2 regions of the Streptacidiphilus rugosus AM-16 genome follow, and region 2 is predicted to be linked to the other one. Evidence: riboswitches for the same ligand, from Rfam matches in the RefSeq annotation. Region 2 holds a riboswitch; the other holds the start of a gene.

Region 1 (9,199 bases), 4.9 Mb from region 2:
GGCGAGAAGGCACTTCACACCCCGCGCCGCAAACCGGCTTTGGAAAGGTACGAAGCTATGTGCCAGCACCGTCCTGAGTGTCCGTCCGCCGGCTCGCCGGACCGCGAGGCAGCCGCGGTCGTCGCGAGCCACCCGGAGCAGGGCTGGAGCCTGCTGTGCAACGGCATCCTGCTTTTCGAGGACACCGGCGAGATCCTGCCGGACGGCAGCGTCATCGCCCCCCGCCGCGCATACGCCGAAGCCGCGTAGCGGCTGCGCCGCCAGGCGCAGGACGCAAGGGGCGCGAGGAACTGCGCGAGCAACCACCCTGTGCGGATGACCCTGCTCGCCGAGCGACTCACCACCTGGGGTGGCTTGTCGCGCAGTTCCTCGCGCCCCTGGATGTTGCAACCGGCTCGCCGTCGCAAAGCGAGCCTCGCGCCCCTGATGACGCTTACGCGTCGTACTCGTCCAGCGGGGGGCAGGAGCAGACCAGGTTGCGGTCTCCGTAGGCGCCGTCGATGCGGCGGACCGGGGGCCAGTACTTCTCGGTGGGGTTCACTCCCGCCGGGAAGACCGCCTGCTCACGGGTGTAGGCGTGGTCCCAGTCACCGGCCAGCGCCGCCGCGGTGTGCGGGGCGTTGTGCAGCGGGTTGTCCTCCGCCGGCCACTCACCCGATCCAACTCGGTCAATCTCCGCACGAATCGCGATCATCGCCGCGCAGAAGCGATCGATTTCGGTCAAATCCTCGCTCTCAGTGGGCTCGATCATGAGCGTCCCGGCCACCGGGAAGGACATCGTCGGGGCGTGGAAACCGTAGTCGATCAGGCGCTTCGCCACGTCGTCCACGCTCACGCCCGCCGACTTCGCCAGCGGACGCAGGTCGATGATGCACTCGTGCGCGACCAGCCCGCCGGGGCCGGTGAAGAGCACCGGGTAGTACGGCGCGAGGCGCTTCGCGATGTAGTTGGCGCTGAGCACGGCCACCTGCGTGGCGCGCTTGAGGCCCTCGCCGCCCATCAGGCGGACGTACGACCAGGAGATCGGCAGGATCGCCGCCGAGCCCCAGGGCGCGGCCGAGATCGGGCCGACGCCGGTGACCGGACCGGCCGACGGCTGCAGCGGGTGGTTCGGCAGGTACGGCGCCAGGTGCGCGCGGACCGCGACCGGGCCGACGCCGGGGCCGCCTCCGCCGTGCGGGATGCAGAAGGTCTTGTGCAGGTTCAGGTGCGAGACGTCCGCGCCGAACTTGCCCGGCTTGGCCAGACCGACCAGCGCGTTCAGGTTTGCCCCGTCGACGTAGACCTGGCCGCCCGCCTCGTGCACGGCGGCGCAGATGTCGCCGATGTTCTCCTCGAACACGCCGTGCGTGGACGGGTAGGTCACCATCAGCACGGCCAGCTGCTCGCGGTGCTGGTCGATCTTGGCCCGCAGGTCCTCGACGTCGACGTCGCCGTCGACCAGCGTCTTCACGACCACCACGCGCATGCCGGCCATGACGGCCGAGGCCGCGTTGGTGCCGTGGGCGGAGGAGGGGATCAGGCAGACGTCACGGGCGGTGTCGCCGTTGGCGTGGTGGTAGGCGCGGACGGCCAGCAGGCCGGCCAGTTCGCCCTGGGAGCCGGCGTTCGGCTGGATGGAGACCGCGTCGTAGCCGGTGACCTCGGCCAGGCGCTGCTCGAGCTCTCCGATCAGCTGCAGGTAGCCGCCCGCCTGCTGCTCGGGGGCGAAGGGGTGCACGTTCGCGAACTCGGGCCAGGTGATCGCCTCCATCTCGGTGGTGGCGTTCAGCTTCATCGTGCAGGAGCCGAGCGGGATCATGCCGCGGTCCAGCGCGTAGTCCTTGTCGGCGAGCTTGCGCAGGTAGCGCAGCATGCCGGTCTCGGAGCGGTGCGCGTGGAAGGTCGGGTGGGTCAGGTACTCGTCGGAGCGCAGCAGCGCCTCCGGCAGCGAGGCGCCGGCCTCGGCGTCCAGCGCGTCCACGTCCTGCTCGCCCGACACGCCGAAGGCGGCCCAGACGGCGGCCAGGTCGGCCCGGGTGGTGGTCTCGTCGCACGCGGCGGAGACCAGGTCGGCGGAGGCCGCGTACAGGTTGACCCCGGCGGCGCGGGCGGCCTCGACGACCTCGGCGGCGCGGCCGGTCACGCGGGCGGTGACGGTGTCGAAGAACGCGCCGTGCACGACCTCGACGCCGCCGCGGCGCAGGCCCTCGGCCAGCACGGAGGCGTAGCGGTGGGTGCGCGAGGCGATCTGGGCCAGGCCGTCCGGGCCGTGGTAGACCGCGTACATCGAGGCCATGACGGCCAGCAGCACCTGAGCGGTGCAGATGTTGGAGGTGGCCTTCTCGCGGCGGATGTGCTGCTCGCGGGTCTGCAGCGCCAGGCGGTAGGCGCGGTTGCCGTCGGCGTCGACGGAGACGCCGACCAGGCGGCCGGGCAGGCTGCGGGCGAACTCGGCGCGCACGGACATGTAGCCGGCGTGCGGGCCGCCGAAGCCCATCGGGACGCCGAAGCGCTGGGTGGTGCCGACCGCGATGTCCGCGCCGAGCGAGCCAGGGGACTTCAGCAGGGTCAGCGCCAGCAGGTCGGCGGCGACGGTGACGACCGCGCCGAGCTCCTTGGCCTGGGCGATGACCGGGGCCAGGTCGCGGACCACACCGGACGCGCCCGGGTACTGCAGCAGCACGCCGAAGACGCCGCGCTCGGCGATCTCGGCCGGGATGCCCTCGCTCAGGTCGGCGACGACGGTCTCGATGCCGGTCGGCACCGTGCGGGTCTCGATGACCGCGACGGTCTGCGGCAGGGTGTCGGCGTCGATCACGAAGACGCCGCCCTTGACCTTGCCCATGCGGCGGGCCAGCGCGACGGCCTCGGCCGCGGCGGTGCCCTCGTCCAGCAGGGAGGCGCCGGCGGTGGGCAGACCGGTCAGGTCGGTGACCATGGTCTGGAAGTTGAGCAGCGCCTCCAGGCGGCCCTGCGAGATCTCCGGCTGGTACGGCGTGTACGCGGTGTACCAGGAGGGGTTCTCCAGGACGTTGCGCAGGATCACCGGCGGGGTGAAGGTGCCGTAGTAGCCGAGCCCGATCATCGAGCGGAGCACCTGGTTGCGGTCGGCGAGCTCGCGGAGCTCGTCCAGCACCTGGGCCTCGGAGCGGGCGGCCGGCAGGTCCAGCGCGGTCAGGCTGCGGATGGCGTCCGGGACGGCGGCGGCGGTCAGCTCGTCCAGGGAGCCGTAACCCACCTGCGCCAGCATCTTCGCCTGGGCCTCGGCGTCCGGGCCGATGTGGCGGTTCTCAAAGGGGCTGGACTGCTCCAGCGCGGAAAGCGAGGACGTCATGGGGAGTGTGGCCTCCTGGTCGGACCCGATGGGCGCTGTGGACGCCCGGACGACCTCCCCCTCTGTCATGGAACCTGAGAGCTTCACCGGCCGGAGCCGGCTTTCACCGTCGGTGAGTACCGCCCCGAAACTGCCGACGCGGTACTGCTTTCCAGAGTGACCTCGCGTGCGCGGTACTTCGGCCTGAGAGATTCCGGGGAGGATTTGCTCCTTCGGCGCCGCTCGCCCTGATGGACGATCGGACTCTCCCGCGCATGCTCGACGGTCAACGGCCAGCCTACCAGCGCGCTTCCCGCGACGAACGGGGCGCAGATCACACCCGGGCCACCCGGCATGAACCCGGACGGAGCAGCGACACACCCGGTGGAGCTGCGTACGTTCGACAAAGCGATCATTGTGCCTTTTCGTATGAGTTGAGCACGTTCGTCAGTTGAACAGACCGGCGCGGCCGATGGAGGAGTGGAACAGCGTGCAGACCGAGATCGACCCCAGGGATCTGATCGGCCACAAGGCCGTGGACAAGAACGGCGAGAAGATCGGCACGGTGGACGAGGTCTACCTCGACGACGCCACCGGGGAGCCCGAGTGGGCGGCCGTACGGACCGGCCTCTTCGGCCGTGACGCCTTCGTCCCGCTGACGACGAGCGAGTTCGTCTCCGACGAGCTGCGCGTGCCCTACGAGAAGTCGCAGGTGAAGGACTCCCCCGACTTCGGCGTCGGCCAGCACCTCTCCCCGGCGCAGGAGCTCCAGCTCTACCGCTACTACGGGCTCGAGGTGCCCACCGGCAACGGCCAGCACGCCGCGGACTCCGGCGCCCGCCTGGCGGACAAGCCCGCGCAGGCGACGGTGATGACCGCGACTCCGGCGGCGGCCGCCGGTACCGCCGCTGCCGCGACTGCGGCGACCGCGGCGGCGGCTGCGAAGCACAAGAACGAGCGCGAGGAGAAGCCGGTGGAACGGACGCTGACGGGCACCCCGGTGGTGGAGCCGCTGTCCGGTGCGGGCCGCACCGCCGCGTTCGTCACCGGCGGGGCTCCGAAGACCGGCACCTCGGCCCCGGCTCCGGCAGCCGCGGCGGCTGCCGCCGCCCCGGCAGCGGCGGCGGTGTCGACCCCCGCGCCCGCGCCGACGGTGCAGCAGACGCCGCCGGCCGCGCCGTTCCCCGGCGCGGACGCGCAGCGACGCCCGGACCCGCTGACCGACCCGCTGCCGGGACTGGCCGCTCCGCAGAAGTCGGCCGGTGCGAAGGACCCGGTGCCGGACCCGGTCGAGTTCGTCTGCCGCGAGGAGCGGCTGGACATCAGCACCGAGTGGCGCGTGCTGGGCCGCGCGCGGCTGCGCAAGTACGTCACGACCGAGCAGGTCGAACGCCGCGTCCCGGTCGTCCGCGAGCGGATCCGCGTGGAGCGCGTCCCGGTCAGCGCGGAGGAGCGCGCGCAGCTGACCGAGGAGGAGATCGCGGAGAGCGTGGAGGAGGTGACCCTCCACGAGGAGCGCCTGGTCGTGAAGAAGACGATCGTGCCGGTGGAACGGATCCGCCTGGTGACCGAGCGGATCACCGAGGAGGAGGTCGTCCGCGAGGAGCTCCACCGCGAGCACATCCAGGTCCAGGACGGCTCGCGCCCTGCGGGCACCCCGGTCACTCCCCCCGCCGCCGGCGCCCCCGTCGGCGGCCCCCACTGGCCGGCACGCCGGCCTCCCCGGCAGCCCGCCCCATGGCCCCGGTCGGCCCCGCGGCGGACCTCCCCGACCACGCGATGGGCATGTAGCCACCCCCTCAGGGGCGCGAGGAACGGCGCGCTACCGCCAAAGAGAGGGCGCGTTGCAACCACCCAGGGGCGCGAGGAACGGCGCGACAAGCCACCGGCATGCAGATGGTCCTCAGTGAGCAGGGCCATCCGCACAGGGTGGTTGCTCCCGCAGTTCCTCGCGCCCCTGGGGGCTGCTCGCCTGCAGAGCGCCGCGGCTGTCCGGCGTTGCCGGGTGGAGCGGGAGGGCGGGGGCGGGGGTGAGGGCCGGGTCGTCCACCGGGAAGGTGCGGACGCGGCCGACCGGGGAGCCCGGGGATTCGAAGCGGAGCGTCACGCGGCCCACGCCGCTGCCCTGGACCCAGCCGTGGCCGAACTCGGCGTGCTCCGCGTCCTGCCCCGGCATCCAGCGGCGGCCGGTCAGTTCCCCGCCGGGGTGGAACGCCCGCGGGCCGGTCGGGCCGCCGTACGCGGGCTCGGCCGGCTCGGCCCCTTCGCTCGCCTCCGCCGCGTCGGCCAGCTCCGCGAGTTCCTCGTACTCCTCCATCTCCTCCCGCTGCGCCTGCGCGAAGAGATCCTCCTGCGTCCAGTCCGCCAGCCCGGTGACACCGACGCCGAGCAGGCGAATGCCGCCCAGCAGTTCGACGGAGTCGACCAGGCGGCGGGCCATCTGCGCTATCACCAGCGGGTCGTCCGTCGGGGCCGGCAAGGTCTCCGAGCGGGTCAGCGTGCTGAAGTCGAAGCGGCGGATCTTGACGACCACCGTGCGCCCCGAGCGTCCCGCCGCGCGGAGCCTGCGGACGCAGCGGTCGGCCAGCCGGTCCAGCTCCTCCATGATCCGGTCGCGGTCGCCGAGGTCGACCTCGAAGGTGTCCTCCACGGAGACGGACTTGGCGTCCCGGTCGGGGACGACCGGCCGCTCGTCGCGGCCCTGGGCCAGCTCGTGGACGCCCGCGCCGTGCGCGCGGCCCAGCAGATGGACCAGTTCCTCCTGGGAGAGCGCCGCCACGTCGGAGACCAGGGTGAGGCCCGCGCGGCGCAGCGTCTCCGCCGTGGCGGGGCCGACGCCGGGCAGCGCGCGGACCGGGAGCGGTTGCAGGACCTCGCGCTCGCGGCCGGCCTCGATCAGGACGAGTCCGTCCGGCTTCGCCTGCTCGGAGGCGATCTTGGCGAGGAACTTCGTCGTGGACAGGCCGACCGACGCGGTCAGGCCGACCTTGGCGGCGATGTCGGCCCGCAGGTCCTCCCCGAGCGCGCGGGCCAGCTCCGCGCCGCCCGACTCCAGCAGCCCGCCGTAGGGCCCGGCGGCGAGGTCGACGAAGGCCTCGTCCAGGCTCAGTGGCTCCACCAGGGGCGAGAGCTCCCGCAGCAGCGCCATCACCTGGTCGCTGATCTGCCGGTAGAGCTCGAACCTGGGGATCAGGAACGCGGCGTTGGGCGCGAGTCGGCGCGCGTGGGCCATCGCCATCGCCGAGTGCACGCCGAAGCGCCGCGCCTCGTAGGAGGCGGTGGCCACCACCCCGCGTGCGCCGAGCCCGCCGACGACCACCGGCTTTCCGCGCAGGCTCGGCTTGGACGCCTGCTCCACCGAGGCGAAGAAGGCGTCCATGTCGAGGTGCAGGATCGACGGGACGGACCGCATGGCCCGATCATCGCGCACGGGTACGACAACGGCCCGCAGGCGGGTTTGACAGCTCCGTGCGCCGCTGACTACTTTCACTAATCAATTAGTGAAAGGGGTACCACGGTGGAGTTCCGTCTGCGCCGCGGCAGCGGCGTCCCGGCCTACCAGCAGATCGTGCAGCAGATCGAGCAGGCCCTGCGGGTCGGCACGCTGCGCCTCGGGGACAAGCTGCCCACGGCACGCGAGGTGGTCGCGGCCACCGCGGTGAACCCGAACACCGTGCTGCGGGCCTACCAGGAACTGCAGCGCGCCGGTCTGGTCGAGTCCCGCCAGGGGCTGGGCACCTTCGTGGTGCGCACCCTCGGCCGCGCCGACAGCGCCGCCGACTCCGGGCTCCGCGAGGAGCTGGAGGCCTGGGTCGCCAGTGCCCGCGAGCACGGTCTCGAACGCGAGGACGTGCTGGCCCTGGCCGCCTCGGTCGTCGACGCGCAGTTCCCCTCCCCGGTGACCGGGGAGGGGAAGTGATAGCCCGCTCCCCCACTGCGCTGGAGACGATCGGGCTCACCCTCCGCCACGGGCGGCGCACCCTGCTCGACGCCTGCTCGCTGCGCGTCCCGCGCGGTGCGGTCTGCGGCCTGGTCGGCCCCAACGGTGCGGGCAAGAGCCTGCTGCTGTCCGCCGCCGCCGGTCTGGTCGCCCCGCAGGAGGGCGAGGTCACCGTGCTCGGCCTGCCGGCGGGCGACGCGCAGGTGCTGCCCGAGGTCGGCTTCGTCGACCAGCAGCGGAGCCTGTACCGGCGGATGACCGTGGCGGAGCTGCTGGAGACGGGACGGCGCACGAACGTCCGCTGGCAACCGGCGCGCGCACAGGAGCTGCTCGACCTCGGCCGGGTGCCTCTCGGCTGCGGGATCGGCGCGCTCTCCGGCGGGCAGCGCACCCTCGTCGCCGTGGCCCTGGCCCGCGCCAAGGCGCCGAAGCTGCTGCTTCTCGACGAACCGCTGGCCGACCTCGACCCGCTGGTGCGACGCGCCGTCATGGGCCTGCTGCTGACCGACGTCGCCGACGAGGGCGTCACCGTGCTGCTCTCCACCCACATCCTCACCGATCTCGACGAGGTCGTGGACCATCTCGTCCTCCTGGACGGCGGGCGGGTACGCCTGGCCGGCGAACTGCCGGAGCTGCTGGCGGCGCACCGGTACCTCGACCGTGGCGCCGACGACGCCCGACCCTGGCCGGGCCTGCTGGTCGAGCAGACCGGAGCCGGAGCCGGAAGCAGCGCCCTGGTCCGCCTGGAGCAGAGCGCCGCCGAGGCCGTCGGTGCGGACGCCCGTCCGACCCTGGAGGAGCTCGTCCTCTCCTACCTGCGCTCCCCCGGAGCGGACCGCTGGCTCTCCCCCGGGATGCGTCCCGACCCGGCCCGGGGAGTGCTGATCCCGTGAGCGCACCCATGCTCCAGTTGGTGCCGCTGCGGGTGCGCCGGATCCCGGAGCGGCCCGCGCGCATCAGCCTCCTGGTCCTGGCCGGGCTCGCGCTGCGACGTCACCGCCGGACCCTCGGGGTGGTCGCCCTGGCCCTGCTCGTCCTCATGCTCTGGGCCGTGTGGACCGCGCAGTCGGTCGCCACCGCCCACGACGCGTGGTTCGCCACCGACTGCCGCGGCACCGGCCTCACGAGCTGGTGCCAGGCGGCGGGTGACGACCTCGCCCACGCGGTGCAGTCGGCGCAGTACCTGCAGATCGCCCTGGTGGCCGTGCCGGCCCTGATCTGCGGGCTGCTGGGAGCGCCGCTGTTGGCCAGGGAGTACGAGCAGGGCACCCACAGGCTCGCCTGGACCCAGTCCGTCCCGCGCGGCCGCTGGCTCACCGCACAGCTCGCGGTGCTCGGCAGCGCGTCCGCGCTGGTCGGCGCCGCGGCGGCACTGCTGGGCACCAGGCTGCACCAGGCCGCCGACCCGGCCGTCCTCCGGGAGTCCTCCGGCTTCGCGCCGCTCCCGTTCAACTCCTTCGGCCCGGTCCTGACGGCCGGGACGGTGCTGGCCTTCTCGATCGGCGTGCTCTGCGGCGCCCTGTGGCGGCGGACCCTGCCGGCCATCGCCACCACGGCAGTGGGCTACGGCGGCATCGTTCTGCTCGTCACCGCGCTCCGGGGCCGCCTCCAACCCTCGCGGACGATCTTCCCGCCGCACGGGTACGACCTGCGCCCGGACGACTGGCTGACGGCCGACGGCGTCGTCACCGCGGACGGCCACCGGCTCTCCTACGCCCAGTGCCCGCAGAGCGGTTGCCCGGCCGGTTCACGGACCTTCGAGGTCTACCACAGCGCGGCCCAGCTCTGGCCGACGCAGTGGACCGCCGCCGGGATCATGCTGGCCCTCGCCGTGCTCGCGCTGCTGCTGAGCTACCGCGCCGTCGGCCGCAGAACCCTGTAACCCCCGCCCTCGGCTCCGCCGACCCACCCTCGTCCACGCGTCCGCGCCGGAGGAGCACTTCGCCATGCCCTTTTCCACTCTC
Region 2 (9,199 bases):
CAGGCCGCCGAGGTCCATACCGAAGACGGTCATGATGGGGGTCAGCGTGGACCGCATGGCGTGCTTGCCGATGACGGTCCGCTCGGGCAGACCCTTGGCGCGAGCGGTGCGGATGTAGTCCTCACCCATGACGTCGAGCATCGTGGCTCGCGTCAGTCGCGCGTAGGTCGCCGCGAAGAGGAAGGCCAGGGTGATCCACGGCAGCAGCATTCCCTGGAACCATCCCACCGGATCGCTGGTGAGCGTGGTGGCGGGGTTCGTCGCGGGTAGCCAGCCGAGGTTGTAGACGACCAGCGCCGAGCTGGCGAGGCCGGTGAAGTAGATCGGCAGCGAGACGCCGGCGAGCGCGGTGACCATGGTGATGCGGTCGATCGCGGTGCGCTTGCGCAGCGCGGAGACGACGCCGGTGCCGACGCCGAGCACCAGCCAGATCACGGCCGCGCCGGCGGCGAGCAGGCCGGTGACCGGGAAGTCGCCGGTCAGCTGACCCCAGACCGGGGTCTGCGTCGCCGTCGAGATGCCGAAGCACGGAGCCGGGCAGTTGATGACGTCATTGCCGTTGGCGTAGGTGCGGCCGGCGACAAGACCCTTGAGGTAGAGCCAGAACTGCTCATAGATCGGCTTGTCGAGGCCCAGCTTGACCTTGATCCCGGCGATGGCCACCGGGTTCGCATTCTTGCCGACGTATCGCATGACCGGATCGGTGTGCTGGAGCACCGGCACCAGGAAGAAGATGCCAAAGGTGATCGTGGCGACCACCAACAGCATGACGACCACGTTCAGGAGCCGTCGGAAGATATACAGGAGCACTGCGGTCGGCTTGGCCGGGATCCGGCGCCGCCCCTTGTGGGAGCGGCGCCGGACACCGACCCGCCTTCACCTGCCCTTCGGTCTAGCTGTGCTTACAGGTGAGACGGGGTGAGGTCACTTACCGTCGGACAGACCCAGAGTCGAGAAGTCGATCATCCCGAGCTGCTGGTTGAAGTACACGTTGGTCAGGCGCGGGTTGTAGTAGTTGAGCGACTGCTCGACGACACCCGGGAAGTACAGCGCCAGGTCCATGACGCGGTGGTTGATCTTGGTGTAGTCCGCCGCGGCCACAGCCGGGTCGGTCGCCTTCGCCGCGTCGTCGATCCAGCCGTTGATCTGCGGGTCGTTGACCTCGGTGAAGTTGTTGTTGCCGGACTTCGTGATCAGGCGGCCGTCGATCAGCACGGACAGCATGCCGGAACCGGTCGGGTAGTCGGAACCCCAGCCGAAGACGTTCAGGCCGATGTTCTTCGAGTGCATGACGTCGGGCGAGCCGACGGTGGAGCCGGACTGCGAACCGTCGTACTGGAAGATGTCGGCGTTGATGCCGACGGCCTTCAGCGCGGCCTGGGCGGCGACAGCCTGCTTGACGTCCTTCGGGCTGGTGGAGCGAGCCGCGATGGTGGTCGAGAAGCCGTTCGGCTTACCGCACTTGGCCAGCTCGGCCTTGGCCTGGGCGATCTGCGGCTGGCCGGCGGCCAGGTTGTACGGGTCGTAGTTGTCCGAACCCGGGATCGACGGCGGCAGCATGTTGGTCGCCAGCGCGCCGGCCCACTTACCGCCACGGGCGGTCTGCTGGTCCGAGCCGCTGATCGCGTACTCGACGGCCTTGCGGCAGTCGACGTTGTCGAACGGCGCGACCTTGGTCTGGATGGAGATGTAACGGATCGTCGCGGCGGGCGCGTCGACGGTGTCGGCCTTCAGCGACGGGTTCGTCAGGATCTTGCCCTGAGCGGCCGTCTGGACTCCACGCTGGCCGGCGTCGAGGTCGATGGAGCCGTCGAGGAGGCGGCTGTCCAGGTCATCGGCGTTGGAGGTCACCGTGAAGGTGATCTTGTCCGGCAGCGCCGTGCGCAGGCTGTCGGTCGACTGGTCCCAGTTCGGGTTGCGAACCATGTCGAAGCCCTTGTTGGCGACATAGTTCTCGACCTCGTACGGGCCCGAGGAGACCGGGTGCTTGGCGTAGTTGGCGCCGTCGTCCTTGGACTGCTCGACCGGGGCCGCGCCACCCATGGCGAGGTGGTTGAGGAAGTCCGAGTTGGCCTGGGCCAGGTTGAAGACGATGGTGCTGTCGTCCGGCGTCTGCACGGACTTCAGACCGGCCGGGTCCTTGTCCTTGTACGGGCCGGGGTACTTCTGGCCCTCGTCCAGGTCGCTGAGCAGGTAGATCGGGCCGTTCGGCAGGACGTCCTGCGCGAAGACGCGCTCGATGCCGTACTTGATGTCCTTGGACGTGATCGGGGTGCCGTCCTGGAACTTCAGGCCGGACTTCAGCTTGAAGGTGTAGGTCTTGCCGTCGTTGGTGATCGTCGGCATGGCCTGCGCCAGGTCGGGCTGGAGGACCAGACCGTCCTTGCCCGGCTTCGAGGGGTACTGGACCAGCGTGCGGGTGTAGAAGCGCTGCAGGTCCCAGACGAAGGCGTAGTAGCCGATCGCCGGGTCGAGCGAGTCGACGTCCTGCGTGCTCCAGAGCTTGAGAGTGCCGCCCTTCTTGGTGGACGGGTTCACGATGCTGGTGGCAGCGGCGTTGAAGGACGAGCCGCCGGGGGTGGTCCCACCGGTCTTGGGGGCAGAGGAGCCGCCGCAGGCCGAGGTGGTCAGGGCGATGGCCCCGATCAGACCCACGGCAGCAAGCGCCTTGTTGCGGGTAATCACTTTGGTGTCAACCTCCGAGAGTGCCCAGTGCCCGGATTGAGGGGGCGCTGGTCGTCTGATGGATGAGCCGCTGCTCTCCACCGGATTGAGGGCCGCGCCGTGAGGCGCAGGCGGTCTAGTTGCCCTTCGGGTCCAGCGCGTCGCGCAGGCCGTCGCCGAAGAGGTTGAAGGAGAGCACGGTGACGAAGATCGCGAGACCGGGGATCACCATGTAGGTCGGGTCGACCGTGTAGTACTGGATCGAGTCCGAGAGCATCTGCCCCCAGGAGGGGGTCGGCGGCTGGACACCGACACCGAGGAAGCTGAGGGCAGCCTCGTTGAGGATGTTGGTCGGGATCATCAGCGTCGTGTAGACGAGGATCGGGGCGACCAGGTTGGGCAGCAGTTCCTTGAACAGGATGTGGATGTTGCCGCCGCCGAGGCTGCGAGCCGCCTCCACGAACTCGCGCTCACGCATGGACAGGGCCTGGCCACGGACGATGCGGCCGATGTAGGGCCAGCCGAAGAAGCCGATGACGAAGATCAGCACGAGGATGCGCGGACCGCTGCCGGAGAGCCCGAGCAGCTTGGTCGGCATGACCGAGAGCAACGCGATGGAGAAGAGCAGCTGCGGGAAGGCCAGCAGGATGTCCATGATCCTGCTGATCGCCGAGTCGACCCACCCGCCGAAGAAGCCGGCCGCCAGACCCAGCACCACACCGATGACCACCGCGAGGGCTGCTGCGCCGAAGGCGACGATCAGCGAGATCTGGGCACCGTAGACGATACGGGCGAAGATGTCGCGGCCGTAGGTCGGGTCGATGCCGAGAAGGTGGGTGGAGCTCATGCCGCCGAAGGAACCTGCCGGCGTGCCGATGCCCAGCGAGGCGTCGAGCAGCTTCGTGTGGAAGGTGTCGGGGTCCTGCCCGACGATCTTGCACAGAAGCGGCGCGAAGACACCCACCAGGATCAGCAGGATCACCACGAAGCCGCCACCGAGGGCGATCTTGTCGCGCTTCAGCCGCTCCCAAGCAATGCGGCCGGGCGAACGGCCGACGATCTTCTTAGGAGCGACCGTCGGGTCAGCTGGAACCTCCAGTGTTGCGGTCCCGGAGTCGTGGAGTGGCGCAGTCATATGGAGAAGACCCCCAAGCCGGTGGTGACCGGCACACGGTGCCCGGCCGACCTGCCAGGACGCGCTCCGGGTAGAGGAGCAGGCCCGCGGACACGGTCGCAGTTCACTAGTGGTGCCAAGTGCTGAGTGCGGAAAGCTGAGCTGCCGGACGGACTTGCCCGGGAAGCTGATGGTGCGTCAATGCATGGGTGTAGCTGGTGCAGCGGTGAAGCAGGTGCATCAGTGGATATGCGGTGGTTCCACGTACTCCCGTCGGCCTGCTGACCGCTCAAGTCGGGTGTGACCGAGGCGTTCGACGGGGACGGCAAGCGAGAGCGACACCTGGCCGCCCCGGCTTGTTGCAGAAGCTTTCATCAACGGCACATAAGTCCGAAAGACCCGCCAGTGAATGGTTTCCTAACCGTGACCTGCATCGATGCAAAGCCGCAACCTGCGAATACGTCGATTCAGGAGCCTCTCGGCGCCCGTGCGCCACAGGCGTCAACGCGCGTAGAGGATATTTCCGCTGGTCAGAGCCTCGGATGACACCACTCCGGGAAGTGTCAGACCCGCTGATAGCACGCCGGCATACGCGCGGAAAGCCATGACGCGACCTGGTCATAAGGGTCCGCCAGTGCGACGGTCGACACGGCGAGACCGTCGGGGGCGGCCGGCAGGGCGCGGTGCATCATCTGCCGGACGGCGTCGACGGACTGGGCGGACGAATCGGTCAGTTCCAGACCAAGAACGACATAAGGCTCACCGACGGACGGTTCCACCCAAGCACGCCGCAACGACTGCACAGCGGATGTTTCGCTTGCGGCAGCGATGAGTTGACGGAAGAACGGGGCCGTCGCGGCGGGGCTGCCGACGCTCTCGGGGACGCTGCTCGGCGGCGCGTCCACGGCGGTCAGCGAGAGCGGGCCGGCGGGCAGCCGGTCGAGTCCGCCGGCGATCCGGCGCAGATCCGCCCACGGGATCCCGACCCCGCCGCCGCTCGCGTGCGGGTCGAGCCACAGCCCCCACCGCTCGCGGTAGAGCGCGGCCGCGACCTCGACGCCGGGCACGACCTGGTGCTGCCGGGTCCATCCGGACGCGGCGAGCTGCTCGGCGGAGGTGACACAGGGGGCGTAGCCGTACCCGCCGACCTCGAGGTTGCCGTACTGGACGTCGGGGCTGCCGGGGAGGCCGTGCCACAGCAGCATGAAGAGCTCGCCGGCGGCGATCTCCTGCAGCAGCGCCTCGTACCGGTCGTAACGGCCGGGCGCGAGCTCCCGCAGTGCCGCTTCGATCATCGTCTCCGCCCCCCTCACGATCCGCTCACCCCAGGATCGCCCACGGCGATCCTTCGCCGCGGTGCAGCCTAGTACTCGCGCGACACCGGACGATCACGCCACGGGCTCGGTCGGAAACCAACTCTGCAGGCGACTGCCCGGCGCGCTCAGGGGCGCGTGCAAGCGCTCCGCCGTCGTCAGGCCTGGGAGTAGAAAGGTGCGACCGTTCGGAGCATCCACTGCGCCGTGGGGTCCTCGGCCACCGCGTCGAGGAGGACCAGGGAGACCTCGAACGGCAGCGGGACCGCGCCCAGCGCGCGGCCGAGCGCGAGGCCGACGGCCTCGTGGTCCGCCGCGTCGTAGCGGGCGAGCTGGACGCCGACGAAGAGCTTCGGGGCGTCGCCCTCCACCTGGACGTACGCGCGACGCGCCGTCAGCACGACCGGCAGGGAGGCCAGTTCGCCCACCGCCGCGGCCAGGAAGTCGTACGGCTCCTCGTGCGCCTCAGGCTCCCACGCCGTCGCGCGGACGCCCTCCTCGGCCGGGTCGCCGCACAGGTCGGGGACGCCCGCCGCGGGGACGGGGAGTCCGACCGCGCCCTCGGGGTTGACCGCCAGGCCGACGCCCTGCGGGAGCCCGCGGGCCAGCTCGCGGACCGGGGCGATCGCGTACGGCATCTCCGGGCCCGCCACCGCGCGCAACTGCGCCTCCGAGCTGAAGACCGGGACGAAGGGCTGTCCCGCCAGCTCCGTGGTGGGCAGGTCGAGGGTGACCCCGTCACGGCTCGGGCCGGACGGCATCGGGACCCAGACGTGGCTGCGGCCCAGCACCTCCATCAGGCGCGGCGTCGCCCCCGGGTCGCCGACGGAGGCGGCGAGCGCGAGTTCCAGCTCGTTCTCCGGCCACCTCCCCACCTGCTGCTGCGGGACCCCCGGGTACTCCTGCACGGTCTCCTCCACCTGTTCGCCAGCGCCCGTGTGCCATGCCATGATGGGCCCACTCACAATCGCATACCGGCCGTTCGAACCCGCGCGGGAGAGCTCGGCGACACACCCCGTCCCGGGGCGGGTCGTCGGCGCCGAAGGAGCAAGCCCTCCCCCGAATCTCTCAGGCACAACACCGCACGGGCGAGGCAGTTCTGGAAAGCGACCAGTCACGTTCGGCGTGCTGGTCCACCCACGGTGCAAGCCGTGCCCACGGGCGCGGTGAAGCTCTCAGGTCGCAGCGACAGACGGGGAGGGACCCTGCCGCAGCATGCCCTGAACCGCTTGGAGATCCTGCTATGTCTCTCCGCCTGACCGCGCTGGACGCCGTCCATCGCTCCCTCGGCGCCACCATGACCGACTTCGCCGGCTGGGACATGCCGCTGCGCTACGGCAGCGAGCGCGAGGAGCACAACGCCGTCCGCACCAAGGCCGGCCTCTTCGACCTCTCCCACATGGGCGAGATCACGGTCACCGGTCCGCAGGCGGGCGAGCTGCTGGACCACGCGCTGGTCGGCTTCGTCTCCGCGCTCGCGGTGAACAAGGCCCGCTACACCATGATCTGCGCCCCCGACGGCGGCATCCTGGACGACCTGATCGTCTACCGCACCGGTGAGGCCGAGTTCATGGTCGTCGCCAACGCCTCCAACGCGCAGCTGGTGCTCGACGAGCTGACCGCCCGCGCGGAGGGCTTCGACGCCGTCGTGCGCGACGACCGCGACGCGTACGCGCTGATCGCCGTCCAGGGCCCCGACTCCCCCGCGATCCTCGGCTCGCTCACCGACGCCGACCTGCCGGGCCTGAAGTACTACACCTCCCTCCCGGCCACCGTCGCGGGCCGCCCGGCGCTGCTCGCCCGGACGGGCTACACCGGCGAGGACGGTTTCGAGCTCTTCCTCGCCCCGGCCGACGCCGAGGCGGTCTGGGCCGCGCTGACCGAGGCCGGCGCCTCCTACGGGCTGATCCCCTGCGGGCTCTCCTGCCGCGACACCCTGCGCCTGGAGGCCGGGATGCCGCTGTACGGGCACGAGCTCAACACCTCGCTGACCCCCTTCGACGCCGGCCTGGGCCGCGTCGTGCGCTTCGACAAGACGACCAACGACGGCGCCTTCGTCGGCCGTGAGGCCCTGGAGAAGGCCGCCGAGCAGGCCGCCGCCACCCCGCCGCGGGTGCTGGTCGGCCTGGTCTCCCCCGGCCGCCGGGTCCCCCGGGCGGAGATGAACGTCGTCGACGCCGAGGGCACGGTCATCGGCTCGATCACCTCCGGCGCGCCCTCCCCGACCCTGGGCAAGCCGATCGCCATGGCCTACGTGGACGCCGCCCACGCCACGCCGGGCGGCAGCGTCGCCGTGGACGTGCGCGGCACGCACGAGCCGGTCGAGGTCGTCGCGCTGCCGTTCTACAAGCGCGCCCGCTGAGCCGCGGCGCGCCCGCGCCGCAAGAATCACTCTTCGGGGTCACCACATTCTGGGACGACTGGCCCCCGTTTCGCCGTACCCACACCTCATCCGGGAGAATCACGTCATGAGCAACCCCCAGCACCTCACGTACAGCAAGGAGCACGAGTGGCTGACGGCCGCCGAGGGTGGCGTGGCCACCGTCGGGATCACCGCCTTCGCCGCCGACGCTCTCGGTGACGTCGTCTACGTCCAGCTGCCCGAGGTCGGCGACACCGTGGCCGCCGGCGACACCTGTGGCGAGCTGGAGTCGACCAAGTCGGTCAGCGACCTCTACACCCCCGCCTCCGGCGAGGTCGTCGAGGTCAACCAGGCCGTCATCGACGACCCGGCCCTGGTCAACTCGGAGCCCTTCGAGGGTGGCTGGCTTTTCAAGCTCCGTCTCGACGGCGAGCCGGAGGGTCTGCTCAGCGCCGACGAGTACACCGCCCACACCGGCGGCTGACCGCCTGTCTGACGAGCCGAGGGATCCCCAGAACGCCATGACCGTCCTCAATCAGTCCCTGCACAGCCTCGACCCCGAGGTCGCCGCCGCTGTGGACGCCGAGCTGCACCGCCAGCAGTCCACCCTGGAGATGATCGCCTCCGAGAACTTCGCCCCGGTGGCGGTTCTGGAGGCCCAGGGCTCGGTGCTCACCAACAAGTACGCCGAGGGCTACCCCGGTCGCCGCTACTACGGCGGCTGCGAGCACGTCGACGTCGTCGAGCAGCTCGCGATCGACCGGATCAAGGAGCTCTTCGGCGCCGAGCACGCCAACGTGCAGCCGCACTCCGGCGCGCAGGCCAACGCCGCCGCGATGTTCGCGCTGATCAAGCCCGGGGACACGATCCTCGGTCTGGACCTGGCGCACGGCGGCCACCTGACCCACGGCATGAAGATCAACTTCTCCGGCAAGCTCTACAACGTGGTCGCCTACCACGTGGACGCCGAGACGAACCTGGTCGACATGGACGAGGTCGAGCGCCTGGCCAAGGAGCACCAGCCCAAGCTGATCGTGGCCGGCTGGTCCGCCTACCCGCGTCAGCTGGACTTCGCCGCATTCCGCCGGATCGCGGACGAGGTCGGCGCGCTGCTGATGGTCGACATGGCCCACTTCGCCGGCCTGGTCGCCGCGGGGCTGCACCCCTCCCCGGTGCCCTACGCGGACGTGGTCACCACGACGACGCACAAGACCCTCGGCGGTCCGCGCGGCGGCGTGATCCTCTCCAAGGCCGAGTACGCCAAGAAGATCAACTCCGCGGTCTTCCCCGGCCAGCAGGGTGGCCCGCTGGAGCACGTGATCGCCGCCAAGGCCGTGGCCTTCAAGGTCGCCGCCACGGAGGAGTTCAAGGACCGCCAGCGCCGCACCCTCGAAGGCGCCAAGATCCTCGCCGAGCGGCTGACGCAGTCGGACGCGGTCGAGGCCGGCGTCTCCGTCCTCTCCGGCGGCACGGACGTGCACCTGGTCCTGGTGGACCTGCGCAAGTCCGAGCTGGACGGCCAGCAGGCGGAGGACCGCCTGCACGCGGTCGGCATCACGGTCAACCGCAACGCGGTGCCGTTCGACCCGCGCCCGCCGATGGTCACCTCCGGCCTGCGCATCGGCGCTCCGGCGCTGGCCACCCGCGGCTTCCAGGCCGAGGACTTCCGTGAGGTCGCCGACATCATCGCCGAGGCGCTGAAGCCGTCCTTCGACGAGGCCAAGTCCGCCGAGCTCGCGGCGCGCG

What was found. A riboswitch is a leader RNA that binds a small molecule or an ion and turns the genes downstream of it on or off. The one in region 2 is predicted to bind glycine.
Region 1: it holds a riboswitch for glycine, as region 2 does, so the genes downstream of both, gcvP (aminomethyl-transferring glycine dehydrogenase) here and gcvT (glycine cleavage system aminomethyltransferase GcvT) in region 2, are expected to answer to the same signal.

What each region holds. Positions count from the first base shown of each region.
Region 1 covers NZ_JQMJ01000004.1:1,310,063-1,319,261, forward strand. Annotated here, with positions in the region: gene BS83_RS15090 (DUF5999 family protein) at 58-249, shown strand; gene gcvP (aminomethyl-transferring glycine dehydrogenase) at 434-3,316, opposite strand; glycine riboswitch at 3,478-3,577, opposite strand; partial or broken gene BS83_RS48905 (PRC and DUF2382 domain-containing protein) at 3,768-4,865, shown strand; gene BS83_RS15105 (DNA polymerase IV) at 5,199-6,707, opposite strand; gene BS83_RS15110 (GntR family transcriptional regulator) at 6,813-7,214, shown strand; gene BS83_RS15115 (ABC transporter ATP-binding protein) at 7,211-8,128, shown strand; gene BS83_RS15120 (transporter) at 8,125-9,117, shown strand; gene BS83_RS15125 (acyltransferase family protein) at 9,182-9,199, shown strand, end outside.
Region 2 covers NZ_JQMJ01000004.1:6,220,601-6,229,799, forward strand. Annotated here, with positions in the region: gene BS83_RS37145 (ABC transporter permease) at 1-810, opposite strand, end outside; gene BS83_RS37150 (ABC transporter substrate-binding protein) at 925-2,655, opposite strand; gene BS83_RS37155 (ABC transporter permease) at 2,801-3,799, opposite strand; gene BS83_RS37160 (enhanced serine sensitivity protein SseB C-terminal domain-containing protein) at 4,342-5,073, opposite strand; gene BS83_RS37165 (enhanced serine sensitivity protein SseB C-terminal domain-containing protein) at 5,250-6,041, opposite strand; glycine riboswitch at 6,075-6,184, shown strand; gene gcvT (glycine cleavage system aminomethyltransferase GcvT) at 6,335-7,453, shown strand; gene gcvH (glycine cleavage system protein GcvH) at 7,560-7,937, shown strand; gene glyA (serine hydroxymethyltransferase) at 7,975-9,199, shown strand, end outside.